2 regions of the Streptomyces sp. NPDC018610 genome follow, and region 1 is predicted to be linked to the other one. Evidence: riboswitches for the same ligand, from Rfam matches in the RefSeq annotation. Region 1 holds a riboswitch; the other holds the start of a gene.

The links. Region 1 has a riboswitch for S-adenosylmethionine ahead of ACH5A8_RS01570 (aminotransferase class V-fold PLP-dependent enzyme). Riboswitches for the same ligand answer to the same signal wherever they lie in the genome.
Region 2: another riboswitch for S-adenosylmethionine. It lies ahead of thrC (threonine synthase); the one in region 1 lies ahead of ACH5A8_RS01570 (aminotransferase class V-fold PLP-dependent enzyme).

The regions. Positions count from the first base shown of each region.
Region 1 is NZ_JBISAL010000001.1:350,586-365,310, forward strand. Features, by position in the region: gene ACH5A8_RS01565 (Lrp/AsnC family transcriptional regulator) at 1-175, shown strand, start outside; gene ACH5A8_RS01570 (aminotransferase class V-fold PLP-dependent enzyme) at 206-1,567, opposite strand; SAM riboswitch class IV at 1,777-1,893, opposite strand; gene trpD (anthranilate phosphoribosyltransferase) at 1,994-3,058, opposite strand; gene ACH5A8_RS01580 (cytochrome bc complex cytochrome b subunit) at 3,207-4,847, opposite strand; gene ACH5A8_RS01585 (Rieske 2Fe-2S domain-containing protein) at 4,844-5,902, opposite strand; gene ACH5A8_RS01590 (c-type cytochrome) at 5,899-6,708, opposite strand; gene ACH5A8_RS01595 (heme-copper oxidase subunit III) at 6,771-7,391, opposite strand; gene ACH5A8_RS01600 (hypothetical protein) at 7,595-7,996, shown strand; gene ACH5A8_RS01605 (Ig-like domain-containing protein) at 8,136-9,401, opposite strand; gene ACH5A8_RS01610 (cytochrome c oxidase subunit 4) at 9,738-10,136, opposite strand; gene ctaD (cytochrome c oxidase subunit I) at 10,133-11,872, opposite strand; gene coxB (cytochrome c oxidase subunit II) at 11,869-12,828, opposite strand; gene ACH5A8_RS01625 (cysteine desulfurase/sulfurtransferase TusA family protein) at 13,140-14,516, shown strand; gene ACH5A8_RS01630 (carbohydrate kinase family protein) at 14,532-14,725, opposite strand, start outside.
Region 2 is NZ_JBISAL010000006.1:112,552-127,276, forward strand. Features, by position in the region: gene otsB (trehalose-phosphatase) at 1-667, shown strand, start outside; gene ACH5A8_RS17010 (trehalose-6-phosphate synthase) at 714-2,138, opposite strand; gene ACH5A8_RS17015 (glucosyl-3-phosphoglycerate synthase) at 2,222-3,193, opposite strand; SAM riboswitch class I at 3,398-3,556, shown strand; gene thrC (threonine synthase) at 3,574-4,863, shown strand; gene ACH5A8_RS17025 (MoaD/ThiS family protein) at 4,860-5,135, shown strand; gene ACH5A8_RS17030 (cold-shock protein) at 5,565-5,768, shown strand; gene groL (chaperonin GroEL) at 6,244-7,866, shown strand; gene ACH5A8_RS17040 (NADH:flavin oxidoreductase) at 8,064-9,218, shown strand; gene ACH5A8_RS17045 (MFS transporter) at 9,534-11,003, shown strand; gene ACH5A8_RS17050 (hypothetical protein) at 11,073-11,648, opposite strand; gene murQ (N-acetylmuramic acid 6-phosphate etherase) at 11,772-12,707, opposite strand; gene ACH5A8_RS17060 (MurR/RpiR family transcriptional regulator) at 12,969-13,922, opposite strand; gene ACH5A8_RS17065 (hypothetical protein) at 13,980-14,366, shown strand; gene ACH5A8_RS17070 (DUF4031 domain-containing protein) at 14,425-14,703, shown strand; gene ACH5A8_RS17075 (GNAT family N-acetyltransferase) at 14,685-14,725, opposite strand, start outside.

The DNA of each region.
Region 1 (14,725 bases):
CACCTACGACCTGATCGCCATGGTGCGGGTGCGGCAGCACGAGGACCTGGCCGAGATCATCCCGGGCCGGATCAGCAAGATCCCCGGCGTGGAGGCGACGGACACGCACGTGGCGTTCCGTACGTACTCGCAGCACGACCTGGAGGCGGCGTTCGCGATCGGGCTGGACTCCTGACCGCCTGACCGCCGCCTCCCCGGCCGCGTGTCACACCGCCGGGACGCAGCGGCCGTCCTCCGTGCGGTAGCGCCACTTCGCGCCGTCGCGCACCAGTTCCCGCACCGCCGTCACGAACCGTTCGACGTGCTCGTCGGGGGTGCCGGCGCCGAAGCTGACCCGGACGGCGTTGAGGGACTTCTCGCCGGGCGCGGCCTCGGGGGCGCCGCACTCGCCCTGGGTCTGCGGGTCGCTGCCGAGCAGCGTGCGCACCAGCGGGTGGGCGCAGAACAGCCCGTCGCGCACGCCGATGCCGTACTCGGCGGAGAGCGCGGCGGCGAAGTGGGAGCTGTTCCAGCCCTCGACGACGAACGAGAGCACGCCGACCCGGGGGGCGTCGTCCCCGAACAGCGAGAGGATCCTGACCTCCGGGACCTCGGCCAGCCCCGCCCGGACCCTGCCGATCAGGTACCGCTCGCGGGCCACCAGGGAGTCGAAGCCGGCCTCCGTGAGCGCCTTGCAGGCGGAGGCGATGGAGTAGGCGCCGATGACGTTCGGGGAGCCGGCCTCGTGGCGGGCGGCGCTCTCGTGCCACTCGACGTCCACGCCGCCGTCGGTGCGCCGGGAGACCCTGCGGCTCGCGCCGCCGCCCGCGAGGTACGGCTCGGCCTCGCGCAGCCAGTCCGCGCGGCCCGCCAGCACTCCGGCGCCGAACGGGGCGTACAGCTTGTGGCCGGAGAAGGCGACCCAGTCGACGTCGAGGTCCGTCACCGAGACCGGGTGGTGCGGGGCGAGCTGGGCGGCGTCCAGGACGATCCGGGCGCCGTGCGCGTGGGCGGCGGCGGCCAGCTCTCGCACCGGCCACAGCTCGCCGGTGACGTTGGAGGCGCCGGTGACGCAGACCAGGGCCGGCCCGTGGGGCTCGCGGTCGGCGAGCGCCCGTTCCAGGGTCGCCACGGCCTGCTCCGGAGTGCGCGGCGCGTCCAGGTACGTCACCTGCGCGTCCCGCCACGGCAGCAGCGAGGCGTGGTGCTCGGTCTCGAAGACGAAGACCCGGCAGTCGGCGGGCAGGGCGCGGGCCAGCAGGTTGAGGGAGTCGGTGGTGGAGCGGGTGAACACGATCTGGTCGCTCGTCCGGCAGCCGAGGAACTCCGCGACCGTCCGGCGGGCGTTCTCGAACAGGTCGGTGGACAGCTGCGAGAGGTAGCCGGCGCCGCGGTGGACGCTGCCGTAGTAGGGCGCGTACGCCGCCACGTCGTCCCAGACGCGCTGGAGGGCGGGGGCGCTGGCCGCGTAGTCGAGGGCGGCGTAACCGACCTCGCCGCCGGTCACGAGCGGCACGGTGACGTCCCGTCCCAGAACGGGCAGCGGGGCACAGACGGAGGGGTCGGCGGCGACGGTGGTGACAGACATGGGGGAACTCCCGTGGAGGCAGGCTGAATTCACCACGCGAGCGGACGCACCGCGGGTACGCGGAACGCACGGCACGGCTCGAGCGCGGTGGGAAAAGGGGGGATACGCGGAGGCGGGGCTCTGCGGCCCTAGCGCATTCGCTTGCTCACGGGAGGCTCCCTCGTACGACCAGGACCCCTGGCCCCACACTTTCCGAGAAGTGTGCGAGGGGTCCGCGCTTGCCGTAGACCTCGCTGCCTACGGCCTGGTCTTCACCCGGGGCACCCCGCCACGGACGGAGGGTTGCCGGACAGCCGGCCGGGGCCACATGGCTGTCACTCATGACCTGGACAGGAACGTACGCGAAACGATCGTGGTCCCGCAACCCGTGTCCGGATCGCGGGACCACGACGAACGATGTCCGCCCGAAGCGGCTCGAAGCCGTCGTCAGGCGTTGCTCACGGCCACCCAGCGCTCCAGCGTGCGCCGGGCCGCCCCGGAGTCGATCGACTCCGCCGCCCGCTCCATGGCGGCCCGGATCCGCTCCGCCAGCGTCCCGGAGCCCGGCTGGAGCGCCGTCAGGGCCGCCGCCGAGTTCAGCAGCACGGCATCCCGTACGGGGCCCCGCTCGCCGTCCAGCAGCCGGCGGGCGACCTCCGCGTTGTAGGAGGCGTCGGCGCCGCGCAGCGCCTCCACGGGCACCAGCTCCAGGCCGACGTCGCGCGGGTCGAAGGCCTCCTCGGTGACCTCGCCGTCCCGGACCACCCACACCCGGGAGGTGGCCGTGGTGGTCAGCTCGTCGAGGCCGTCGTCGCCCCGGAAGACCAGGGAGGAGTTGCCGCGCTCGGCGAAGACGCCCGCGACGATCGGCGCCTCGTGGGCGACGGCGACGCCGACCGCCTGCGATCTGACCTTGGCCGGGTTGGTCAGCGGACCCAGCAGGTTGAACACCGTGCGGATCCCCAACTGCCCGCGAGCGGCGCCCACATGGCGCAGAGCCGGGTGGAACTTCACCGCGAAGCAGAAGGTGATCCCGGCCTCCTCGGCGACCTCGGCCACCCGCCGAGGGGTGAGGTCGAGGTTGACGCCGAGCTTCTCCAGCACGTCGGAGGCGCCGGAGGCGGAGGAGGCGGCCCGGTTGCCGTGCTTGACGACCTTCGCCCCGGTGCCGGCGACGACGATCGAGGACATGGTGGAGATGTTCACCGTCTTCGCGCCGTCGCCGCCGGTGCCGACGATGTCGACGGTGGCGCCGGGCACCTCGATCACGTTCGCGTGCTCGTACATCGTGCGGACCAGGCCGGTGATCTCCTCGACGGTGGCGCCCTTGGCCCGCAGCGCCACGGCGAACCCGGCGATCTGGGCGTCCGTCGCCTCGCCCCGCATGATCCTGTCCATCGCCCAGGCGGTGTCGTCCGCGCCCAGATCGCGGCCCTCCAGCAGGCCGTTCAGCACGACGGGCCAGGAACGGCCCGCCGCGGTGTCGCCTCCAGCGGGGTTCACAGCGCTCATAAGCCGCTCCTGGGTCGGCGTCCCGGGCGCGGGACGCTGTCTCTCACATCGGCTTCCACCCTATCCACCCCAGGACACGGCGAAGGACCCCGTCCGGGGTTCGGACGGGGCCCTTCGACCTGGCGTGGCGACGCTCAGGGATCAGTGATCAGTGGTGGCCGTGGCCACTGGTGATCTCCTTGTACTCCTCGACAGTCGGCTTCGGGATCTGGCTGTCCTCGCCGTAGAAGGCGTTGCTGAGCTTGGCGCGCAGCTTCGTCGTGCCCGACACCTTGCGCTCGACACCGTTCTCGTCGACCGCCGGGCCGATCTCGGCCGGCTCGTACTGGTGGTGCGCCGTGAGGGTGTAGAGCTGCTCCTGGCTGAGCGGCTCGTGGACCTCGATGAACTCACCGTGCGGCAGGCGCTTGATGATGCCGGACTCGCGGCCGTGCAGCACCTTGTCCTTGTCCCGGCGCTGGAGGCCGAGGCAGATGCGCTTGGTGATGACGAACACGATGGCGGGCATGACGAAGAACGAGATCCGGACGAACCAGGTGATCGCGTTGATCGACAGGTGGAAGTGGGTGGCCCACAGGTCGTTGCCACCGCCGACCAGCAGCACGAAGTACCAGGCGATCCACGCGGCGCCGAAGGCCGTGCGAGTCGGGGCGTTGCGCGGCCGGTCCAGGATGTGGTGCTCGCGCCTGTCGCCGGTGACCCACGACTCCAGGAAGGGGTAGATGGCGATGGCGACCAGCACCAGCGGGAAGATGATCAGCGGGATGAACACGCCCAGGACGAGCGTGTGGCCCCAGAAGTTGATCTCCCAGCCCGGCATCGTGCGGATCAGGCCCTCGGAGAAGCCCATGTACCAGTCGGGCTGGGCGCCGGTGGACACCTGGTCCGGCCGGTAGGGGCCGATGGCCCAGATCGGGTTGATCTGCGCGATCGCCGCGATGGCCGCGATGGCGCCGAAGACCAGGAAGAAGAAGCCTCCGGCCTTGGCCATGTAGACCGGCAGCAGCGGCATGCCGACGACGTTGTTGTTCGTCTTGCCGGGGCCCGCGAACTGCGTGTGCTTGTGGTAGAAGACCAGGATCAGGTGGCCGACGACCAGGCCGAGCATGATGCCCGGGAGCAGCAGGATGTGGATCGAGTAGAACCGGGCCACGAAGTCGTGACCGGGGAACTCGCCGCCGAAGAGGAAGAACGACAGGTACGTGCCGACGATCGGCACGGACAGGATCGCGCCCTCCATGAAGCGGACGCCGGTGCCGGAGAGCAGGTCGTCCGGGAGCGAGTAACCGGTGAAGCCGGTGAACATGCCCAGGACGAACAGCAGGAAGCCGAACAGCCAGTTGACCTCACGCGGCTTGCGGAACGCGCCGGTGAAGAACACGCGCATCATGTGCACGAACATGCCGGCGAGGAAGATCAGCGCGGCCCAGTGGTGGATCTGCCGGATGAGCAGACCACCGCGCACCTCGAAGGAGATGTGCAGGGTCGAGTTGAACGCCTCGCTCATCAGCTGTCCCTGGAGCGGGACGTAGCTGCCGTGGTACACCACCTCGTTCATCGAGGGGTGGAAGAACAGCGTCAGATACACACCCGTGAGGATGATGATCAGGAAGCTGTAGAGGCAGACCTCACCCAGCATGAACGACCAGTGGTCGGGGAAGATCTTGCGCATGTTGGCCTTGGCCAGGCTGTAGATGCCCAGCCGGCCGTCGGCCCAGTCGGCGAGCTTCTCGCCGGCCGGTGCCTTCCCGCGCGAGCGGGTCGGCTCGTTGCTCGCTGTAGTACTCATCCGCGCTCCCAGAATGCAGGACCGACGGGCTCCTCGAAGTCGCCGAGCGCCTGGAGGTAACCCTCGCTGTCCACGCCGATGCGCAGCTGCGGCAGGGCGTGACCGGCGGGGCCGAAGATCACTCGGGCACCGTCGGAGAGGTCGAAGGTGGACTGGTGGCACGGGCACAGCACGTGGTGCGTCTGCTGCTCGTACAGGGAGATCGGGCAGCCCACGTGGGTGCAGATCTTCGAGTAGGCCACGACACCCTGGTGCGACCACTCCAGCTCGCGCTTGTCCTTGATGTTCTCCGGCTGCAGCCGGACGATCATCAGGGCCGCCTTGGCGATCTCGGTCTGGAAGTCCTCGTCGGTCTCCTTCAGCCCGTCGGGCATCGCGAAGGTGAGCGAACCGACCTGGACGTCCTCGGGACGCAGCGGCTGGTTGGTGTTCATGTTGACCAGGCGCTTGCCCTTGGCCCAGAGCGTGTGCCGCAGGGACTCCTTGGGCAGCGGGCCCAGGTCGCGCAGCAGGAACAGGCCCGACAGCGGCACCAGGGTGAGCGCGCCCAGCATGGTGTTGCGGATCAGCGGCCGGCGGCCGATCGCCGACTCCTTGGCGCCCTGCTTGAAGTCCGCGTGGACCTTCGCACGGACCTCGGGCGACGCCTCGATCGGGTGACGCTCGTCGGCGACCTCCGCGTCCGACATCAGCGTGCGGGCCCAGTGGACCGCGCCCGCGCCGATGCAGAACAGCGCCACGCCCAGCGTCAGGCCCAGCGCGAAGTTCATCGCGCTGATGTGCCCGAGCGGGAAGACGTAGATCGACTTGTCGGTCGGGATCGTCACGTACGAGACGATGAAGCCGATGGTGGCCAGCATGGACACCGTGAACAGCAGGGCCACGGCACGCTCGGACCGCCTGGCGGCCCGCTCGTCGATGTCCTGGATCCGGTGCTCGTGCGGCGGCAGGCCCGGGTCGGCGAACGGGTTCTTCTCGTCCGCGACCTTCACGGCGCCGTGCGCCGTGCCCTGCTCGGCGGGCAGGTTCTCTTCTGGAATGTCTTGGCTACTCATGACTTCTTGGCCTTTGCGGTCCGAGCGGCGACCCACACGGCGACGGCGATCAGTGCGCCGAGGCCGAAGATCCACGCGAACAGACCCTCGCTGACCGGCCCGAGGCCGCCCAGTTCGAGACCGCCGGGGTTATCGGTCTTGTCGCTGTTGACCGCGTTCAGGTACGCGATGATGTCCTTCTTGTTCTTCGACGACATCGTGGTGTCGGGGAAGGAGGGCATGTTCTGCGGGCCGGTCTGCATGGCCTCGTAGATGTGCTTCGGCTGGACGCCCTCGAGGTCGGGAGCGAACTTGCCGTGCGTGAGCGCACCACCCTTGCCGGTGAAGTTGTGGCACTGCGCGCAGTTGGTGCGGAAGAGCTCACCGCCCTTGGCGATGTCCGCGCCCTCCGGGCTGTACTGGTTCTTCGTCGGCACGGCGGGGCCGGCGCCCAGGGAGGCGATGTACGCCGCCAGCTGGTCGATCTCGGCCTGGCTGTAGATGACCTTCTTGCGCGGGATCTGCGCGCCCGGCTGCTGCGCCGGCATACGGCCGGTGCCGACCTGGAAGTCGACCGCCGCCGCGCCCACGCCCACGAGGCTGGGACCGTCGGTGGTGCCCTGACCACCCGTGCCGTGGCAGCTGGCGCAGCCGACCTCGTAGAGCTTCTTGCCCTCCTCGATCGTGAGGGACTGGGCGGCGTCGTCGGCCTTCGCCTTGCTCGCGGGCGCGAACGCGGTGTACAGCCCCCCCGTGGCCGCCAGCGCGAGAAGTAGGACGACGACCGCCGCCAGCGGATGGCGTCGTCGTGCGGAGAGCTTTTTCACGGATTACCCCGGTGTCAGGATCTTCTGCGTCGATGCTTTGCGGACTGAGATCGGTTCGTCGGCTACTTGATCAGGTAGATCGTGGCGAAGAGGCCGATCCAGACGACATCGACGAAGTGCCAGTAGTAGGACACGACGATGGCCGCGGTCGCCTGCTCGTGGGTGAACCTCCGGGCCGCGTAGGTACGGCCGAGGACCAGCAGGAAGGCGATGAGACCGCCCGTCACGTGCAGGCCGTGGAAGCCGGTGGTCAGGTAGAACACCGAGCCGTACGGGTCGGAGGACAGGGAGAGCCCGTCCTCCTTCACCAGGCTGGTGTACTCGTAGATCTGACCGCCGATGAAGATCGCACCCATGATGAAGGTGACGATGAACCAGCCCCGGAGCTTCTTCACGTCACCGCGCTCGGCGGCGAAGACGCCGAGCTGGCAGGTGAGCGAGGAGAGCACCAGGATCGTGGTGTTCGCCGACGAGAAGGGGACGTTGAGGTGGTCCGCCATCTCCTTCCAGTGCGCCGGACCCGTCACCGATCGCAGGGTGAAGTACATCGCGAAGAGGGCCGCGAAGAACATCAGCTCGGAACTCAGCCAGATGATGGTTCCGACGCTGGTGAGGTTCGGCCGGTTGACCGACGGGTGCGCGTGCCCGGTTTCTACTGTCGTTGCTGTCGCCACGACCGTCATTATGTCGGTCGCTTATCCCGCCCTCACTCCGGGGGGTGCCGTTCGGAGTGTCTGGGGGGTGTGTCCAGCCCGTATGGCCCATCGAAGGGGTGTTCCAAGCGGTGTTGAGAGGGGGTCGGGAGGAGTAGCATCCGCGCCATCGGTACCCGGAAGTTCCCCGATGAGTTCCCGACCAATGCTGTTCTGAGATGCGTGGAGGAACAATGCAGGCGACCGCCACGGTGCTGGTCTACAGCGACGACGCAGGCACCCGGGAGCAGGTGCGGCTCGCCACCGGGCGCAGGCCGGCCCAGGACGCCCCGGTGGTGGAGTTCCTGGAGTGCGCCACGCCCGCCGCGGTGCTCAAGGAGCTGGACCGGGGCGGGATCGACGTCTGCGTCCTGGACGGCGAGGCCGTGCCCATGGGCGGCATGGGGCTGTGCCGGCAGATCAAGGACGAGGTCTTCCGGTGCCCGCCGGTGCTGCTGCTGATCGGCCGCCCGCAGGACGCCTGGCTGGCCACCTGGAGCCGTGCGGACGCGGCGGTGACGCTGCCGGTGGAACCGGTGGAGTTCGCCTCCGCGCTGGCCGCGCTGCTGCGGAAAAGTGTCCCCGTGAGCGCGTGAGGGCGCACCGCGGCGCGTGAGGGAGTCCCACGGCGCCCGGCACACCTCGAGACGGCCCGCAGTCCGGCGACTGCGGGCCGTCCGTGGTTCGTCGCGCTCCTCGGGCGCGTCGGGCCTCCTGGGCGCGGAGGGCGCCGTCCTAGAGGCTCTGGGGACGCAGTCTCGTCGTGTCGTTCTGGAGGGACGAGCCCTGGGCGCCGGTCAGGGCGCTGCCCTGGAGCCACTTGTCCCAGGAGAGGTTCCAGTCGCCGAAGCCGTTGTCGAAGGTCTCCATCGCCTGGCCGCCCGAGTTGACGACCTGGACGATGTCGCCCTCGTGGATGTTGTCGAAGAACCACTTGGCGTTGGGGGTGCTCATGCCGGTGCAGCCGTGGCTGACGTTGGCGCTGCCCTGGGACCCCACGGACCAGGGGGCCGCGTGGACGAACTCGCCGCTCCAGGTGACCCGGGTGGCGTAGTACACGGGCAGGTCGTAGGAGTCCGAGGAGCCCGCGGCGATGCCGACGGTGGAGCTCTTCATCCGCACGAAGTACTGCTTGGCCAGTACGACCTTGACGCCGTTGCGGGTCTCGAAGCCGGCCTTGCCCGTGGTGACGGGGATCTCCTTGACCTTCTCGTCGTTGCGGTAGAGCGTCAGCCGGTGCGTGGCGGCGTCCGTGAGCGCGATGACGCGGTCGCCGGTGGTGATCGTCAGCGGCTTGGCGGCGGCGCCCCACATCTGGTCGCTGATCCGGATGTTCTCCAGGTTGCTGTGCACCTCGATGGTGGCGTTCGCGGGCCAGTAGTCCTTGGGCCGGTAGTGCAGCTGCTTGTCGTCCACCCAGTACCAGGACCCCTGCACGGCGGGGGTGGACTCGACCCTGAGGCCGCGCTCCACGATGGCGCGCTGGGCCTTGTCCGTCACCGGCTGGTCGAGTTGGGCGACGATGGGCTCGCCGACGCCGTAGGTGCCCGCCTCCGGCCCGAACGAGACGTTCAGGCGCTTGAGGGTGGCGGGCTTGCTGGTGTCGAAGGTGAGGACCTTGCGGCCGGGTGCGCCGTCGCCGTCCTCCGTGCTCACCGTGACCGTGTAGTGGGCGCCGGCGGCCAGGGGTGAGGTGCTGTGCCATCGGGTGCCGTCGGCGGCGAGCTCGCCGGAGACGTGACGGCCCGTGGTGTCCACGGCCGTGACGTCCGTGATGCGCCCGTCCGAGCCCTCGGAGGTGACCACCAGGGGCTTGTCGGGATCGGCCTGCTTCCCGGCGTCCGTGGGGCCCGTGACGGAGATCTGGTCGGCCGCGTCGTACGGGGCGGTGGCCAGCGGGTTGCCGTCCGGGCCGCAGGCGGTGACGCCCGCGCCGAGGGCGGCCACCAACAGGGCACGGCTGACGACGGTGCGAGTGCGCGTGCGCGGAGTGGTGCTCATGGCAGCACGCTAGGTAGCTCCGTCGACTTCGGCGCGATAAGTCGTCCGTTCGGGCGACGCTCGTACGGCTGCCGTGCGGTCGCGCGGGTCCGGGGGCCGCGGCGGACCGCGGGCGCGATCGCCGGGGGCGTTCGAATAGGTGCGGTGCGGCCGCCGGGTACCGGGGAATCGGTCGGGAGCCGGGGACCGGTCGTGGCACGCCGGCGGAGGGGCGGCGTACGCACGGCGTGGGGGCCGTCGTGGGGCCGTCGTCGTGGGGGCCGTCCTGGGGCGGAAAAGGCGGGAGCCCGGACTCTCCTTGCGGAGGGTCCGGGCTCCCGGGGGTTCAGCGGGGTGTCACTGGGTGCGGTTCTCACCGCGGTAGTACTCGAACACCCAGCCCCACAGCGCGATCATCACGAGCGGGGCGCCGAAGTACAGCAGCCACCAGCCGAGCGCGACACCGAGGAAGGCGAGCGCGCCACCGACGCCGAGGGCGAGCGGCTGCCAGCTGTGCGGGCTGAAGAAGCCCAGCTCGCCGGCGTCGTCCGCGACGTCGGCCTCCTTGTTGTCCTGCGCGCCGGCGTCCACCCGCTTGGCCGTGAAGCCGAGGTAGAAGCCGACCATGATGCTCAGGCCGAACGAGAGGAAGAGCGCCGTGGTACCGGCCGGCTCCTTCGACCACAGGCCGTAGACGATGGCCATGATCAGGAGGAAGGCGGCCAGCCAGATGAAGAGCTTGCCCTGGATCTTCACTTGCCGGCCTCCTTGCCGCCGGCGAGGGCCGCCTTCTCGCCGTGTCCGGCGTTCTCCAGCTGGTCGAGCGCGGCGATCTCCGGGTGGTGCAGGTCGAACGCCGGGGATTCACTGCGGATCCGCGGCAGGGTGAGGAAGTTGTGCCGGGGCGGCGGGCAGGAGGTCGCCCACTCCAGCGAGCGGCCGTAGCCCCACGGGTCGTCGACGCCGACCGGCTTGCCGTACTTGGCCGTCTTCCACACGTTGTAGAAGAACGGGAGGATCGACAGGCCGAGCAGGAAGGAGAAGATCGTCGAGATCGTGTTCAGCGCGGTGAAGCCGTCCGCCGCCAGGTAGTCGGCGTAGCGGCGCGGCATGCCCTCGGCGCCCAGCCAGTGCTGGATGAGGAAGGTGCCGTGGAAGCCGATGAACAGCATCCAGAAGGTCATCTTGCCCAGGCGCTCGTCGAGCATCTTGCCGGTGAACTTCGGCCACCAGAAGTGGAAGCCGGAGAACATCGCGAAGACCACGGTGCCGAAGACGACGTAGTGGAAGTGGGCCACCACGAAGTACGAGTCGGAGATGTGGAAGTCCATCGGGGGCGAGGCCAGGATGACACCGGTCAGACCACCGAAGGTGAAGGTGATCAGGAAGCCGGTCGCCCAGAGCATCGGCGTCTCGAAGGACAGCGAGCCCTTCCACATGGTGCCGATCCAGTTGAAGAACTTCACACCGGTCGGTACCGCGATCAGGAAGGTCATGAAGGAGAAGAACGGCAGGAGCACACCGCCGGTGACGTACATGTGGTGGGCCCACACGGTCACGGACAGACCCGCGATGGCGATGGTCGCGCCGATCAGACCCATGTAGCCGAACATCGGCTTGCGGGAGAAGACCGGGATGACCTCACTGATGATGCCGAAGAACGGCAGCGCGATGATGTACACCTCTGGGTGGCCGAAGAACCAGAAGAGGTGTTGCCACAGCAGGGCTCCGCCGTTGGCGGCGTCGAAGACGTGGGCGCCGAACTTGCGGTCGGCCTCCAGCGCGAACAGGGCCGCGGCCAGCACGGGGAAGGCCAGCAGGACGAGCACCGCGGTGAGCAGCACGTTCCACACGAAGATCGGCATGCGGAACATGGTCATGCCCGGCGCGCGCATGCAGATGATCGTGGTGATGAAGTTGACCGAGCCGAGGATCGTGCCGAAGCCGGAGAAGGCCAGACCCATGATCCACATGTCACCGCCGATGCCCGGCGAGTGCACCGCGTCGGAGAGCGGGGCGTAGGCGAACCAGCCGAAGTCGGCCGCGCCCTGCGGGGTGAGGAAGCCGCCCACCGCGATCAGCGAGCCGAACAGGTACAGCCAGTAGGCGAACATGTTCAGCCGCGGGAACGCCACGTCCGGGGCGCCGATCTGCAGCGGCATGATCCAGTTCGTGAAGCCGGCGAACAGCGGCGTCGCGAACATCAGCAGCATGATCGTGCCGTGCATCGTGAACGCCTGGTTGAACTGCTCGTTCGACATGAACTGCAGTCCGGGCCGGGCGAGCTCGGCGCGCATCAGGAGCGCCATCACGCCGCCGATGCAGAAGAACGCGAACGACGTGACGAGGTACAGCGTGCCGATCGTCTTGTGGTCGGTGGTCGTCAGCCACTTGATCACGACGTTGCCGGGTTGCTTGCGCCGCACCGGCTGCTCACTCTCGTAAGAGCCCTCAGCCGCGGCGGCACCCTGAGGTTCGTTGAGGATGCTCACAGGTTGTTCGTCTCCCGGTTCTTCTCGTGGCTCGTCTGCGCGATGCCGGCGGGAACGTAACCGGTCTGCCCCTTCTTAGCGAGGTCCTTGAGGTGCTGCTCGTAACGGTCCGGCGAGACGACCTTCACGTTGAACAGCATCCGGGAGTGGTCCTGGCCGCAGAGCTCGGCGCACTTGCCCCGGAAGGTGCCCTCCTGGTTGGGGGTCACCTGGAAGGAGTTGGTGTGGCCGGGGATGACGTCCATCTTCATCAGGAACGGCAGCACCCAGAAGGAGTGGTTGACGTCCCGGGAGGTGAGGATGAAGCGGACGGTCTTGCCCTTGGGCAGCCACAGGGTCGGGCCGGGGTTGCCGGTCTGCGGGTTCCGCGTGCCCGGCGTGCCGAAGTCGTAGACGCCGCCGGCGTTCACCGGGAAGTCCTTCTTGAACCGGTCCGGAATGGCCGTCAGGTTCTTGTCGGTCTTCGCGTCACCCGTGGAGCCCGCGACGGGCGCCACGTAGTTGAAGGCCCAGCTCCACTGGTAGCCGACGACGTTGACGGTGACGTCGGGCTTCTTGGATTCGTCGAGGAGCTTCGACTCGTCGCGGGCCGTGAAGTAGAAGAGCACCGAGACGATGATGAGCGGGACGACCGTGTACAGGGCCTCGATGGGCATGTTGTACCGGGTCTGCGGAGGGACCTCGACCTTGGTGCGGCTGCGCCGGTGGAAGAAAGCACTCCACAGGATCAGACCCCACACCAGCACGCCGACCGCGATCGCGGCGGCCCAGGAGCCCTGCCACAGGGAGAGGATCCGCGGAGCCTCTTCCGTCGCGGGGGTGGGCATACCCAGCCGGGGAAAGTCCTTGTATGTGCAACCGGTTGCGGTCGCCAGGACCAGGCCCGCAGTCAGTGCCTGCAGCAGCTTCCGCCGCATCGGGCGCCGCGGCGAGCGGTCGGAGCCGTTGGGACTCACGTAGCGCCTTCCCGAGAGTCTCGCCCGCGCGGTTGGCTGCGGCCTGCCTTCTCGCTGGTCGGTCGCCGCCCTGCGTCGGGCAGGGGTTTGGATGTTTATGCGGACCAAACCCTACTGGACGCCTTCCGGCGGGTCGCGGGGAGGGGGGCCCAACGCGCCGCGGGTCACGCTGGAGGGTGGGATGCCCCTCGGTGGCGTGGTTTGCGCATGTGTGCTGGGGCGCCTGACGGTCCGGGAGCAGGGGGTTCGGCGGCGGGCGGGGGCGCCTCGCGCGGTTTCCCGCGCGCCTCCGGGGCGCTTAGCGTGGGCGTGTGGTCTATTTCGACGCCGCTTCCGGCACTCCCCTGCATCCCGTCGCCCGGCAGGCGCTTCTCGCCGCCCTCGACGAGGGATGGGCCGATCCCGCCCGTCTCCACAAGGAGGGGCGGCGGGCACGTCTGCTGCTGGACGCGGCGCGCGAGGCCGCGGCGGAGGCGGTGGGGTGCCGGGCCGACGAGCTGACGTTCACCTCCTCGGGCACGCGGGCCGTGCACTCGGGGATCGCGGGGGCGCTGGCCGGCCGGCGCCGCGTCGGGGATCACCTGATCGTGTCAGCCGTCGAACACTCCTCGGTGCTCCATTCGGCCGAGGCGCACGAGGCGGAGGGCGGTTCGGTCACCCGGGTCCCGGTGGACCGCCGGGGCGCGGTGGCCGTCGCGTCCTACGCCGGGGCGCTGCGCGCCGGCACCGCGCTGGCCTGTCTGCAGTCGGCCAACCACGAGGTCGGCACCGCGCAGCCGGTGGCGGAGGTGGCCGAGGTGTGCCGGGCGGCGGGGGTGCCGTTGCTGGTGGACGCGGCCCAGTCGCTGGGCTGGGGGCCGGTGGCGGGCGACTGGTCGCTGCTGGCGGCGAGCGCGCACAAGTGGGGCGGGCCGTCGGGGGTCGGGCTGCTCGTGGTGCGCAAGGGCGTGCGGTTCGCGGTGCGGGGGCCGGCCGACGAACGGGAGTCGGGCCGGGCGTCCGGCTTCGAGAACATCCCGGCCGTCGTGGCGGCGGCGGCCTCGCTGCGGGCGGTGCGCGCCGAGGCGGCCGGGGAGGCGGCGCGGCTGCGGGAGTTGACGGAGCGGATCCGGGTACGGGTGCCGGAGCTGGTGCCGGACGTGGAGGTGGTGGGCGATCCGGCACGGCGGCTGCCGGGGATCGTCACCTTCTCCTGTCTCTACGTCGACGGCGAGGCGCTGCTGCACGGGCTGGACCGGGAGGGCTTCGCGGTCTCCTCGGGTTCCTCCTGCACCAGCGGCACGCTGACGCCCAGCCATGTGCTGCGGGCGATGGGGGTGCTGAGCGAGGGCAACGTGCGGGTGTCGCTGCCGCCGGGGACGCGGGAGGAGGACGTCGAGCGCTTCCTCGCGGTGCTGCCCGGGGTGGTGGCGGGGGTGCGCGACAAGCTCGGGGCGCCCGCGCCGACGGCCGCGGTGCGCGAGCGGGAGCTGGTGCTGGACGCGCTCGGCAAGCGCTGCCCGATCCCGGTGATCGAGCTGGCCAAGGTCATCGGGAACGTGTCCGTCGGCGGCACGGTGCGGGTCCTGGCCGACGACGAGGCGGCGCGGCTGGACATCCCGGCGTGGTGCGAGATGCGCGGGCAGGAGTACGTCGGCGAGGAGCCGGCGGACGAGGGCTCGGCCTACGTCGTCCGCCGGCTCTCCTGAGGGACCGCCGACCGGTCAGGCGAGGTGGGCGCGGACCTCGCGGGCCGCGTCGTCGCCGTACGCCTTGGTGAAGCGCTCCATGAAGTGGGCGCGGCGCAGCTGGTACTCCTGGGTGCCGACGGTCTCGATGACCAGGGTGGCGAGCATGCAGCCGACCTGGGCGGCGCGCTCGTGGTCCACGCCCCAGGCGAGGCCGGAGAGGAAGCCGG
Region 2 (14,725 bases), on a different contig from region 1:
CGCCGCGCTGGCCCCGAAGGTGGCCGCCGTCGCGGTGGTCACCGGCCGCCCGGCCGGCGTCGCGGTGCGGCACGGCGGTTTCGCGGGCGTACCGGGCCTGGAACACCTCGTCGTCCTCGGCCACTACGGCGCGGAGCGCTGGGACGCCGCCACCGGCACCGTCACCGCACCGGCCCCGCACCCCGGCGTCGCCGCCGTCCGCGCCGAACTGCCGGGCTTCCTGGACCGGATCGGCGCCTGGCAGGGCACCTGGATCGAGGAGAAGGGCCGTTCCCTCGCCGTCCACACCCGCCGCGCCGAGGACCCCCAGGCCGCCTTCGACCTGCTGCGCGAACCCCTCACCGGGCTGGCCGCCCGGCACGGCCTGATCGTGGAGCCCGGCCGCATGGTCCTGGAGCTGCGCCCGCCGGGCATGGACAAGGGCGTCGCCCTGGCGGACTACGTCCGCGACCTCGGCGCGGCCTGCGTCCTCTACGCCGGCGACGACCTCGGCGACCTCCCCGCCTTCGCCGCGGTGGAGGAACTGCGCACCGACGGGGTCCCAGGCCTCCTGGTCTGCAGCGGCAGCGCGGAGGTCACGGAACTCTCCAAGCGGGCGGACCTGGTCGTCGACGGCCCGGCGGGCGTGGTCGAGCTGCTGAGGGACCTGGCGGACGAGCTGCCGTAGTCCCGGGGGCCGTGCCCCCGGGGCCCGTCCCCGGGGGCCGCCGTCGTCAGAGTTCGTTCAGCTGGTCCAGGAACCACTGGGCCGGGGGGAGGGCCGTGGCGGCGGCGGCCAGGCGCTTGCTGCGCTCCGCCCGCTCCGGGCCCGCCATGGTCAGGGCCTCGTGCAGCGCGTGCGCCGTGCCGACCACGTCGTACGGGTTGACGGTGATCGCGTCGTCGCCGAGCTCCGCGTACGCGCCCGCCTCCCGGGACAGCACCAGCGCGCACCCCGCGTCGGAGACGACCGGTACCTCCTTGGCGACCAGGTTCATGCCGTCGCGGATCGGGTTGACCAGGGCGACGTCGGCGATCCGGTACGCCGCGAGCGAGCGCGCGAAGTCGTCCTTGACGTGCAGCACGACCGGGGTCCAGCCGGGGGTGCCGTAGCGCTCGTTGATCTCCTCGGCCAGGCGCCGCACCTCGGCCGTGTACTCGCGGTAGACGGCCAGGTCCTGGCGGGAGGGGTAGGCGAAGGCGACGTGGACCACCCGCTCGCGCCACTCGGGCCGGTCCTCCAGGAGCTGCCGGTAGGCCAGCAGTCCCCGCACGATGTTCTTCGACAGCTCGGTGCGGTCCACCCGGACGATGGTGCGGCGCGCGCCGCCGTCCGGCGCCGCGCCGATCTCCTCGCGCAGCGACGCCATCCGCTCCTTCACATCGGCCCGGTGCGACCGTTCCCGCAGGAACTCCGCGTCCGCGCCCAGCCCGTGCACGCCGATCCGGGTGCCGCCGAGCCCGCCGGTCAGCTCCTCGCAGCAGCCGGTGAACGCGTCCGCCCACCGCCGGGTGAGGAACCCCAGCCGGTCCGCGCCCAGCATCCCGCGCAGCACCTGCTCGGCGACGTCGTCGGGAAGCATCCGGAAGTAGTCCACCGGGGCCCACGGGGTGTGCGAGAAGTGCCCGATCCGCACGTCCGGCCGGAAGTCGCGCAGCATGCCCGGGACGAGCGTGAGGTGGTAGTCCTGCACCACCACGGCCGCGCCCTCGGCCGCCTCCTCCGCGAGCGCCTGGGCGAAGGCCCGGTTGTAGGCCTCGTACGACGCCCACCGGCGCCGGAACTCCGCGTCGAATACGGGTTCGAGAGGCGTCTGGTAGAGCATGTGGTGCACGAACCAGAGCACCGAGTTGGCGATCCCGTTGTACGCGTCGGAGAAGACGTCCGGATCGATGTCGAGCATCCGCACCCGCTGTCCGCCGGTGTCCTCCGCCGGCAGCCTGCGTCCGCCCTCGAAGCGGCGCACCGCCTCCCGGTCGGCGTCGCCCAGTGCGGCGCACACCCACACGGCGCCCGCGTCCGGGCCGATCGCGGACAGTCCGGAGACGAGCCCTCCGCCGCCGCGTCTCGCGTGCAGCGCGCCGTCCGGGCGCGCCTCGTACGAAACCGGCCCGCGATTGGACGCGACCAGCACCTCGGCACCGTGCGTAGCAGCCATGGTCCTCAACCTAGCCCGGCCCCCGAAGGCTCAAACGTACGGCTCGGCTTCGTAGCGGGGCCCGCGCGCACGAGGGCGGGCTTTCACGCCACCCGGCGGGCCGCGTACTCCGCGATCTCCGTCATCGGGGGGCGTTCCTCGGTGTCGACCGAGTAGGTGCGCGGTTCGAAGCCGTCCGGGCCGCGTTCGAACTGGGTGAGGCTGGGGCGGATCAGATGGCCGCGGGCCAGGCGCAGCTGGGCGGTGCGGTAGATGGCGGCGGCCATCCGGCCGAGCGCCTGTCCGTCCTGGTGCCGGTGCCTGCGCACGCCCACGTCGACCTGGGCGAGGGCGTCCAGGCCGACCAGGTGCAGCGCGTCGACCAGCATGCCCAGCTCGACGCCGTAGCCGACGGGGAAGGGCAGCTGCTCCAGCAGCGAGCGGCGGGCCGCGTACTCGCCGCCCAGGGGCTGGACGAAGCCGGCCAGCTGGGGCCAGTGCATGTTGAGCAGCGGTCGGGCCATCAGCTCGGTGACCCGGCCGCCCTGTCCGGCCGCGGCCGCACCGGCGGCGGGGACGTCGGACAGGGTCAGCGGACGGTCGTACATCGCCTTGACCAACTGCACGTCCGGGTCGGTGAGCAGCGGGCCGACGATCCCGGTGACGAAGTCGGCGGAGAACTCGCGCAGATCGGCGTCGACGAAGCAGACGACGTCCCCGCCGGTCACCAGCAGGGAGCGCCACAGCACCTCGCCCTTTCCGGGCACCGCCGGGAGGCGGGGGAGGATCTCGTCGCGGTGCACCACGCGGGCGCCCGCGGCGGCGGCCACTTCGGAGGTGCGGTCGGTGGAGCCGGAGTCGACGACGACGAGCTCGTCGACGAGCGGCGCCCGCTCCATCAGCTCCTCGCGGACGACGGCGACGATGTCCCCGACCGTCGCCTCCTCGTTCAGCGCGGGCAGCACCACGCTGACCGTCGAACCGCTCGCGCGCTTGGCGGCCAGGACCGTCCGCAGCGGGCGGTCGGTCACGGACCAGGAGCGCGTCCTCAGCCAGCGCTCGACTTCTTCCAGCACGGTCGACGGCTCCTCACTCCAGCTCGGACGACTTCGGGACGACCGCGGGACGACGTCCGGTCGGCCGCGGCACGGATCACATCATCCTGTGATCTGTCTCGCGGTTCGGACGACTATCTCTCACTGTCCCGGCCTTCGGTTACAGTCTTGAACAACGCGGATGACCATCGCATGCCGGGGTCGCCGCGACTCACAATCGAATACCGCTCATCCAGAGGGGCAGAGGGACACGGCCCGATGAAGCCCCGGCAACCCTCCAGCCGGTCTCGTAGATCGCTCGGTTCGATCGTTTTCGCGAGGCTCCCGGCTAGGGAAGGTGCCAAATCCGTCTCACGGCGAGATGCGTCGTGAGGAAGATGAGGAGAAAGGGCCTCGCCTCCATGGCTGTGCAGACAGTTGCAAGCAGCACCGACTCCACCGTAGACCTCGGGCCCGCCGCGGCGCTCAGCTGCCGGGAGTGCGGTCACCGCGTGCCCCTCGGCCCGGTCTTCGCCTGCGAGGAGTGTTTCGGCCCGCTGGAGATCGCCTACGACTTCTCGGCCTACGACACCGAGGAACTCCGCAAGCGCATCGAGGCGGGACCCGCGAACATCTGGCGCTACGCCCCCCTGCTGCCCGTCCCCGCCGACGTGGCCGGCAAGCCGAACATCAACCCCGGCTGGACCAAGCTCGTCCAGGCCGACCGCCTCGCCGCCGCACTCGGCGTCGAGACCGGCAAGCTGTTCGTCAAGGACGACTCCGGCAACCCGACGCACTCCTTCAAGGACCGCGTCGTCGCCCAGGCCCTGGAGGCCGCCCGCGCCTTCGGCTTCACCACCCTGTCCTGCTCCTCCACCGGCAACCTGGCCGGCGCCGTCGGCGCCGCCGCGGCCCGCGCCGGCTTCCGCTCCTGCGTGTTCATCCCGCACGACCTGGAGCAGGGCAAGGTCGTCATGGCGGCGGTCTACGGCGGCGAACTCGTCGGCATCGAGGGCAACTACGACGACGTGAACCGCTTCTGCTCCGAGCTGATCGGCGACCCGGCCGGTGAGGGCTGGGGCTTCGTCAACGTCAACCTGCGGCCGTACTACGCCGAGGGCTCCAAGACGCTGGCGTACGAGATCTGTGAGCAGCTCGGCTGGGAGCTGCCGGACCAGATCGTCGTCCCGATCGCCTCCGGCTCGCAGCTCACCAAGATCGACAAGGGGCTGCGGGAGCTGGTCGAGCTCGGCCTGGTCGCGGACAAGCCGTACAAGATCTTCGGTGCGCAGGCCGAGGGCTGCTCGCCGGTGTCCACCGCCTTCAAGGCCGGCCACGACGTGGTGCGGCCGCAGAAGCCGAACACCATCGCCAAGTCCCTGGCGATCGGCAACCCGGCCGACGGCCCCTACGTCCTGGACATCACCCGGCGCACCGGCGGCGCGGTGGAGGACGTGACGGACGAGCAGGTCGTGGACGCGATCAAGCTGCTCGCCCGCACCGAGGGCATCTTCGCCGAGACGGCGGGCGGCGTGACGGTCGGCGTGACGAGGAAGCTGGTCGAGGCCGGCCTCCTCGACCCGGCGAAGACCACCGTCGTCCTCAACACCGGCGACGGACTGAAGACCCTGGACGCGGTGGCGGGCACGGGCCTCACCGCGACCATCCGCCCGACCCTGGACTCCTTCCGAGAGGCTGGCCTCGCATCATGAGCGTGACCGTTCGCATCCCCACCATCCTGCGCACCTACACCGGCGGCCAGGCCGAGGTGAGCGCCGACGGCGCGACCCTCGCCGACGTCATCGCCGACCTGGAGAAGAACCACGCGGGCATCTCCGCGCGCGTCCTGGACGACCAGGGCAAGCTGCGCCGCTTCGTGAACGTCTACGTCAACGACGACGACGTCCGCTTCGAGCAGGGCCTGCAGACGGTCACCCCGGACGGCGCCGGCGTGTCCATCATCCCGGCGGTCGCCGGCGGCTGAGTCTTACCGCGGGTAATCCCGGTTACCCGGCGTTTGTGGAACTGCCCCCTCCGTGAGAGAAGCGGAGGGGGCAGTTCTGTGTGATTGAGCGCGGTAGAGTTGGGGAACGCGCTCCTGATCAGTGGATCAGGAAGCCCTGTTTTCCTGCCGCACGCCGATGAGAAGTAGCCAAAGTGCGTGCGCGTTTCACGGCATTTGTCTTGTTTGCCGGGCCCGACTTGCCCTGAATCCAGATGAATTCTCACCACATTCCGGACCGCTCCCGTCCAGATTTCTCGTCCGATTGACCTGTTGCAGACGGCAGTTGGACAGATACATTCAGCCGCGGTCGACGCGTTCCGGCGCACGCCCCCGTCCACGGGGGGTGAGGTCTGACCCGGATCCGCGAAGTGTGGATCCGTGCAAGGGCCAGTAATAGGGGAGTTAGGCATGGCTCAGGGCACCGTCAAGTGGTTCAACGCGGAGAAGGGGTACGGCTTCATCGCGGTCGACGGTGGTGCGGACGTCTTCGTCCACTACAGCGCGATCCAGATGGACGGCTACCGCTCGCTGGAAGAGGGTCAGCGGGTCGAGTTCGAGATCTCGCAGGGCCAGAAGGGTCCGCAGGCCGACATGGTCCGCGTGACGGCCTGAATCGCGCGACCACCGCAAGCGTTCTTCGAAGGGCCCGCATCTCCACCGGGGGTGCGGGCCCTTCGGCGTGCGCGCGCCCAGTGCGGCCGGCGCGGGCGGTCGGCGCCCGGCGGGGGCGTGTGGTCGCGGACCGCCGTCGCCCGACCGCCGCCCCTCATCGAGTCCGCTTCGCGGACGCTTGCGCCCACCCGTCGCCCGACCGCCGCCCCTCATCGAGTCCGCTCCGCGGACGCTTGCGCCCACCCGTCGCCCGACCGCCGCCCCTCATCGAGTCCGCTTCGCGGACGCTTGCACTCTCGGGGGTCGAGTGCTAATCATTGCGTTAGCACTCTGAAGGTGAGAGTGACAACGAGGACCGGGTCGGTGAGGCCCGCGGGCCGGGTGGGGCAAGGAACCACGAGGCGCGCGAGCCGTCCGTCGCGGGCGCGGGCGCGGTCCGAAGGAATCACCCCCAGTCCTGGAGGGACCACTTCACATGGCCAAGATCATCGCGTTCGACGAGGAGGCGCGGCGAGGCCTCGAGCGCGGCATGAACCAGCTCGCGGACGCCGTCAAGGTGACCCTCGGCCCCAAGGGCCGCAACGTCGTCCTCGAGAAGAAGTGGGGCGCTCCCACGATCACCAACGACGGTGTCTCCATCGCCAAGGAGATCGAGCTCGAGGACCCGTACGAGAAGATCGGCGCCGAGCTGGTCAAGGAAGTCGCCAAGAAGACGGACGACGTCGCCGGCGACGGTACGACCACCGCCACCGTCCTCGCCCAGGCGCTGGTCCGCGAGGGCCTGCGCAACGTGGCCGCCGGTGCCAACCCGATGGCCCTCAAGCGCGGTATCGAGAAGGCCGTCGAGGCCGTCTCCGCCGCCCTGCTCGACCAGGCCAAGGAGGTCGAGACCAAGGAGCAGATCGCCTCCACCGCCTCCATCTCCGCCGCCGACACCCAGATCGGCGAGCTGATCGCCGAGGCCATGGACAAGGTCGGCAAGGAAGGCGTCATCACCGTCGAGGAGTCGCAGACCTTCGGTCTGGAGCTCGAGCTCACCGAGGGCATGCGCTTCGACAAGGGCTACATCTCCGCCTACTTCGCGACCGACATGGAGCGCATGGAGGCGGTGCTCGAGGACCCGTACATCCTCATCGCCAACTCCAAGATCTCCTCGGTCAAGGACCTGCTCCCGCTCCTGGAGAAGGTCATGCAGTCGGGCAAGCCGCTGCTGATCATCGCCGAGGACGTCGAGGGCGAGGCCCTGTCGACCCTGGTCGTCAACAAGATCCGCGGCACCTTCAAGTCCGTCGCCGTCAAGGCCCCGGGCTTCGGCGACCGCCGCAAGGCCATGCTCGGCGACATCGCCATCCTCACGGGCGGCGAGGTCATCTCCGAGGAGGTCGGCCTCAAGCTGGAGAACGCCACCCTCGACCTGCTGGGCAAGGCCCGCAAGGTGGTCATCACCAAGGACGAGACCACCATCGTCGACGGCGCCGGCTCCTCCGAGCAGGTGGGCGGCCGCGTGAACCAGATCCGCGCCGAGATCGAGAACAGCGACTCCGACTACGACCGCGAGAAGCTGCAGGAGCGCCTGGCGAAGCTCGCCGGCGGTGTCGCGGTCATCAAGGCCGGCGCCGCCACCGAGGTGGAGCTCAAGGAGCGCAAGCACCGCATCGAGGACGCCGTGCGCAACGCCAAGGCGGCCGTCGAGGAGGGCATCGTCGCCGGTGGTGGCGTGGCCCTGCTGCAGGCCTCCCAGGTGTTCGAGAAGCTGGAGCTCGAGGGTGACGAGGCGACCGGCGCCAACGCCGTGAAGCTCGCGCTGGAGGCCCCGCTCAAGCAGATCGCCGTCAACGGTGGTCTCGAGGGTGGCGTCGTCGTCGAGAAGGTGCGCAACCTGACGGTCGGCCACGGCCTGAACGCCGCGACCGGCGAGTACGTCGACATGATCGCCGAGGGCATCATCGACCCGGCGAAGGTCACGCGCTCCGCGCTGCAGAACGCCGCGTCGATCGCCGCGCTGTTCCTCACCACCGAGGCCGTCATCGCCGACAAGCCGGAGAAGGCCGCCGCGCCGGCCGGCGGCGGCATGCCGGGCGGTGACATGGACTTCTGATCCTCCCCGAGGATCGGACCCGTCCGTCGCACACCGAGGGCGGCATCCCCTGTCAGTCACGACAGGGGATGCCGCCCTCGGGCGTGTTCCGGGTCACTTCGCGGCGTCGGCGGAATACCGGGGCGGGCTTCGGTGTCAGACTGCATGCGCATGCACATACCAATGGGTATCACCGAGTCCCGCACAGGAGCCCCCACATGAGCGTCACCACGTCCGAGCCCGCCCCCGGTCCCGCCTCCGAGCCGTCCTCCCGCGCGGCCCGGGTCCTCGCCCGGCCCGTCACGCTGAACGGTCTGACCGTGCCCAACCGCATCGCGATGGCCCCGATGACCCGCATGTTCTCCCCGGGCGGCGTCCCGGGCGAGGACGTGCTGTCGTACTACGCCCGCCGTGCCGCCGCCGGTGTGGGGCTGATCATCACCGAGGGCACGTACGTGGGCCACGACTCGGCCGGCGAGAGCACCCGGGTGCCGCGGTTCCACGGCGCGGAGCAGCTCGCGGGCTGGGCGAAGGTCGCCGACGCCGTGCACGCGGCGGGCGGCACGATCGTGCCGCAGCTGTGGCACATCGGCATGGTCCGCAAGCCGGGCCGGCCGCCGTTCGCGGACGCCCCGCCCGTCGGTCCGTCCGGGGTGCGCACCGACGGCGTCGAGGGCACCGGCAAGGCGATGACCCAGGGCGACATCGACGACGTCATCGCCGCGTTCGCCGAGTCGGCCGCCGCCGCGGAGCGCATCGGCTTCGACGGTGTGGAGCTCCACGGCGCCCACGGGTACCTGCTCGACCAGTTCCTGTGGGCAGGCACCAACCGCCGCACGGACGCCTACGGCGGCGACCCGGTGGCCCGGACCCGGTTCGTCGCGGAACTGGTCGCGGCGGTGCGCGCGGCCGTCTCGCCCGGCTTCCCGGTCATCTTCCGCTTCTCGCAGTGGAAGCAGGACGCCTACGACGCCCGTCTCGCCGAGACGCCCGCGGAGCTGGAGGCGATCCTCGCCCCGATCGCCGAGGCCGGCGTGGACGTTTTCCACGCCTCCACCCGCCGCTACTGGCTGCCCGAGTTCGAGGGTTCGGACCTCAACCTCGCGGGCTGGACGAAGAAGCTCACCGGCAAGCAGGTCATCACCGTCGGCTCGGTCGGCCTCGACGGCGACTTCATCAAGGCCTTCCTGGGCGAGGGCGCGGCCCTCGGCACCCTGGACAACCTGCTGGACCGCATGGAGCGCGACGAGTTCGACATGGTCGCCGTGGGCCGCGCCCTGCTCCAGGACCCCGAGTGGGCGGCGAAGGTCCTCTCGGACCGCTTCGACGACCTGAAGCCGTACGACGCGGCCTCGCTGACCACGCTCAGCTGAGCGCCGCCCGTCCGCCCGGCGGAGCGAGCCCGCCCGGCGGGCTCGCTCCGCCGGGCGGGGCGGGGAGCGCTGCGGAGGCGGGTGTCCCGAAGGACCGGGGGCGCCCGCCTTCCCTGTCCCCGCGGGCCGGGGGCGCCTGCCTCTGCGTGGCAGCGGGGCCGGGGGCGCCCGCCTCTGCGTATCAGCGGGGCCGGGAGCGAGCGCCGCCTCGGATGCGGAATCTGGGCGGGCTCCTGACCGGATTTCGCTTGCTTAAGTCAATCAAATCCAATTATGGTTGCTTGAGTCAAGTACCCCTGTCACGGAGTAGCCCTCATGTCCGACGCCCCCGCCCGGCCCACCGCGGCCGAGGCCCTGCCCAGACCCAACGCCATCGTGGCCGTCCTGGCCTTCGGCGGCATCGTGGTCTCGCTGATGCAGACCCTGGTCATCCCCATCGTCGCGGAGCTGCCCAAGCTCCTGAACGCCTCGGCGTCGGACACCGCCTGGGTCGTCACCGCCACGCTGCTCGCCGCCGCCGTCGCCACCCCGGTCATGGGCCGCCTCGGCGACATGTACGGCAAGCGCCGCATGCTCCTGGTCAGCCTCGCCATGCTGGTGATCGGCTCGGCCACCGCCGCGCTGAGCGACACCCTCGTGCCGATGATCGTCGGCCGCGCCCTCCAGGGCCTCGCCTCCGGCGTGATCCCCCTCGGCATCAGCATCATGCGCGACGAGCTGCCCGCCGAGCGGCTGGGCTCGGCGACCGCGATGATGAGCGCCTCGCTCGGCGTCGGCGGCGCCCTCGGACTGCCCGCCGCCGCGATCATCGCCGAGAACTTCGACTGGCACGTGCTGTTCTGGGCCTCGGCGGCCCTGGGCGTCGTGGCGGCGGCCCTGGTGATGACCCTCGTACCCGAGTCGAAGGTGCGCTCGGGCGGGCGCTTCGACGCCGTGGGCGCGGTCGGCATGGCGGCGGGCCTGATGTGCCTCCTGCTGGCGATCTCCAAGGGCGCCGACTGGGGCTGGGGCAGCGGCACCACCCTCGGCCTGTTCGCGACGGCGGTCGTCGTCCTGGTCGCCTGGGGCTTCTTCGAACTGCGCGTCGAGGCCCCGCTGGTGGACCTGCGCACCACGGCGCGCCGCCAGGTGCTGGTGACCAACCTCGCCTCCATCGCGATCGGCTTCGCGATGTTCTCGATGTCCCTGGTGATCCCGCAGCTGCTCCAGCTGCCCGCGCCGACCGGCTACGGCCTCGGCAAGTCGCTGCTCGTCTCCGGCCTGGTCATGGCCCCCTCCGGCCTGGTCATGATGGCCGTGGCCCCGGTCTCCGCGGCCGTCTCCCGCACCCGCGGCCCCAAGGTGACGCTGATGATCGGCGCGCTGATCGTGGCGGCGGGCTACGGGCTCAACATCGCCCTCATGGACCAGGTCTGGCACTTCGTCCTGGCGTCCTGCGTGATCGGCGCCGGCATCGGCTTCACCTACGGCGCGATGCCCACGCTCATCATGGGCGCGGTGCCCGCCTCCGAGACCGGCGCTGCCAACAGCCTCAACACCCTGATGCGCTCCATCGGCACCTCCACCGCCAGCGCGGTGGCCGGCGTGGTGCTCGCCCACATGACGACGGAGTTCGGCGCCTACGCCCTGCCGTCGGAGAACGGCTTCCGCACGGTCCTGGCGCTCGGCGCGGGCGCCGCGCTGCTCGGCTTCGTCATCGCCTCGTTCATCCCACGCCAGCGGGTCGCGGCGGCGGGCGGTCCGGTCGCGACGGGCGAGCGGGAGAAGCCGGCGGTCAAGGCGTAGGACACCCCGCGGGGAGTACGGCCTCCGCCCGGCGCACCGCTCGCGCCGGGCGCCCCGCCTTCGCCGGGGTCACGCGTTCCCGAGCGGCTCGATGTCGACGCGTACGGGGCTGCCCCAGACCCGTACGACCTCGTAGTCGGTGAACTCGTGCACGAGCCGGTAGGCCATCGCGGCGCGCGGCGCCCGGCGCTGGGCGGCGATGAACAGCTCGGCCTCGCGCCGGTCCCGGCGCGGGGTTCCGCACAGCTGCCACTCCCGCCCGTTCCACAGCTCCGGCAGCCAGCGCTGCTGGGGCTGCGGCCGGTCCTCGCGCACCCCGTAGCGGGACGGCGCGGTGGCCGGTTCGGCGCCCGGCCGGGCGTAGGACGGTCCGTCGACCTCCCGGCGGCGGGCGGCGCGCCGCCGGGTCTCGCACAGCAGGCACAGGTCGGGGGCGCTCGCGTCGACGGGCCCGTTCGGGTGTTCGGGGCAGCGGGTGGCCGCGGCGGCCGTGCTGACGCTCTCCTCCAGCAGGTCCAGGGCGCGCCGCAGGTCGCCCTTCACCTCGTGCAGTCGGGCGTCGGGGGTGTCGGCGGTCAGCGCCTCCCCGTGCTCGCCGAGGAGCCGGAGGGCGCGTCCGAGGGCGGTGAGCTGGGCGTGGTTCATGGTCCTCCCAGCGTAGGCCCGCCGGGGCGGTCGCCGGTCCGGCCCGGAAAGGAGGATCCGGTCCAACCCGGATCCTCCTCCCCGTCGTCGGTCGCGGCGCGGGGCCGGACCCTCCTCCCGCCGTCAGGCCCCGGCGCGGGTGAGGGCCGTGCGCAGGTGGCCGGCCGACGCGGCCAGCAGGCGGGCGGCGGTCGGGGCGTCCACCTCGGCCAGGAGGATCAGGATGGCGTTCTTCACCTCTCCGTTCGCGGCCGTCAGGGCCCGTTCGATCTCCTCGTCCGGCGCGCCGGTGGCGAGGGCGACGATCCGGCGGGAGCGGGCGCGCAGCTTCTCGTTCGACGCCCGTACGTCGACCATCAGGTTCCCGTACGTCTTGCCCAGGCGGATCATCGTGAGCGTCGAGATCATGTTCAGGACCAGCTTCTGCGCCGTGCCGGCCTTCAGACGGGTCGAGCCGGTCAGCAGCTCGGGGCCGACGACCACCTCGATCCCGTGCTCGGCGGCGGCGGCCAGCGCACTGCCGGCGTTGCAGGACAGGCCGATGGTCAGGGCGCCCAGCCGGCGGGCGTGCTCGACCGCGCCGACGGCGTAGGGGGTGCGGCCCGAGGCGGAGACGCCGACCACCGTGTCGTCCGGGGTGAGCCCGAGGGCGTCCAGCGCCTCGACCGCCAGCTCCCGGGAGTCCTCCGCGCCCTCGACCGAGGTCACCATCGCCCCCGGGCCGCCCGCGATCAGGCCGACGACCTGTGAGGGGTCGGTGTTGAAGGTCGGCGGGCACTCGGAGGCGTCCAGCACCCCCAGCCGGCCGGCGGTGCCCGCGCCCGCGTAGATCAGCCGGCCGCCGCGTGCCATCCGCCCGGTCACCGCGTCGATCGCGGCGGCGATCTGCGGCAGCCGTTCGGCCACCGCACGCGGCACGGTGGTGTCCTCGGCGTTCATCAGCCGGGCGATGTCCAGGGTGGGCAGCCGGTCGATCTCGGCCAGCTCGGGGCGGAACGCCTCGGTCGTCAGCGTCTCCAGCTCGGTACGCAGCTCACGGTAGTGGGGCGTGGAGGTCATGAGGGACGGCTCTCTTCGTGCGATGACGATGCGGTACGGGTACGGGTGCGGGTGCGGGGGTCGTGCTGCGGGTGGGGCCGCGGGTGCGGAAGGGGATGCGCGGGGGGCGGGAACCCGGACGGGAACGACGACCGGCGGCGCCCGCCCGGGACGGCCTCGCCCCGGACGCCGCCCGCCGGGACGGCCCGTCCCCGGACCGCGCCCGCCCGGGGCGGTGTTCGGCCCGGGCGGTGCGCGCCTCGGGAGCCTCCCGGCGCCCCGCTACGAGCGCCGGTCCGTGCCCCGGGGGCTGTGCCGGTGGGCCAGCGCCTCGTAGGAGGCCGCCAGGGCCGGCGCCGCCGTCTCGTAGGTCCGCTGCGCCACGCCCACGAACAGGCAGTCCACGACCAGCAGTTGACTGGTGCGGGAGGACATCGCCGCCGGGCGCAGCTCGCTCTCGCGGGCCGTGGAGGTGGTCAGGACGTGATCGGCGTACTGGGTGACCGGGGCGTCGGGGCGGCCGGTGACCGCGATCGTGGTCGCGCCGCGCTCGAAGGCCACCCGCAGCGGCTCGATCACGTCCCCGGTGGAACCCGAGTGGGTGATCGCGATCGCCACGTCGCCTGCGCGCAGCTGCACCGCGTTGGTGACGGCGAGGTGCGGGTCGCTGTGCGCGTGCGCTATCAGCCCTATGCGCAGCAGCTTCTGCGTGAGGTCCTGGGCGACCAGGCCGGAGGCGCCGATGCCGTACACGTCGGTGCGGCGGGCGGCGGCGAGGGCGGCGACGGCCGCGCCGAGCTGGACGGTGTCGAGACCGGCGGCGGTGTCGGCGAGGGTCTGCTGCTCGTCGTAGGCGAGCTTGGCGACGACGTCGGCGATGGGGTCGTCCACCGCGATGTCGGTCGTTATGGCCGGCGCGCGCCCGGACTGCTGCTGGGCGGCGAGGCCCGCGAGGGCGAGGCGCAGGTCGCGGTAACCCGGATAGCCGAGCAGGCGGGCGGTGCGCACGACGGTGGCCTCGCTGGTGCCGGTGAGCTCGGCGAGGCCGGTGACGGTGAGGGCGGCGCAGCCGGCCGGGTCGCTCGCGACGGCCTCGGCGACGCGCTGCATGGAACGGGTCATGGAGGGCGCGAGCGTGCGCACCTTCGCCGCGAGGGCGGCCGGTGCGGGCGGCGCGCCGCCCTGGGCGCCCCTGGTGCCCGAGCCTGCGAAAATTTCCTTCACGTCCTGGGTCACACCATGAAAGCTATTTTCCGTACGGAGGTGTGGTCAAGAGTTACGCACAATGGAGACATGACAGACCCCATCAGCCCGCTGGAGCAGGCTCTGCACGCCGCGCGCGCCCTGGTGCTCGCCGACCTGGTGGCGGGCGAGGCCGCGAAGGCGGACGTCGTCTCGCTCGTCGAGGACTCCGTCGCCCAGCGCCGCTGGTGGGTGGAGCAATGGCCGGACGGCGCGCGGTACGTGGCCGGCCTGGTCGCGCAGGACGTCCAGGACGCGCTCCTGGAGCGGTACGGCCGCTGGCCGCTGTGCCCGGTGTGCGGCTACGGCGACCCGCACGCGCTGGACGTCGAACCGGAACTCGGCCCCGACCCGCACTGGGTGTGCGCGCAGGCGGGCGTGAAGGTCGCCCCGGTGGGCGCGCTGGCCCGCGCCCTGGGCGGGAAGACGCCCTCGTGACGGCCGCGCGTACGGCGGCCGGCCTCGCCGTGGCCGCCGCCGCGGCCCGGGTGGCCGCGTGACCGTCTACGTCGACCCGGCGACCTGGCCGGGCCACGGCCGTCTGTGGTCCCACCTCGTCAGCGACGTCTCCTACGCCGAACTGCACGTGTTCGCCGCCGACTTGGGCCTGCCGCGGCGCGCCTTCGACCGCGACCACTACGACCTTCCCGCGCACCGCTACCCGGACGCGGTGGCGGCGGGCGCGGTCGAGGTCAGCAGTCGCGAGGTGGTGCGGCTGCTGCACTCCGCCGGGCTGCGCCGCCGCAAGCGCCGTCCTCAGGAACGCAGTTCGTAGGCGACCGGGTCGCCGTCCTCGT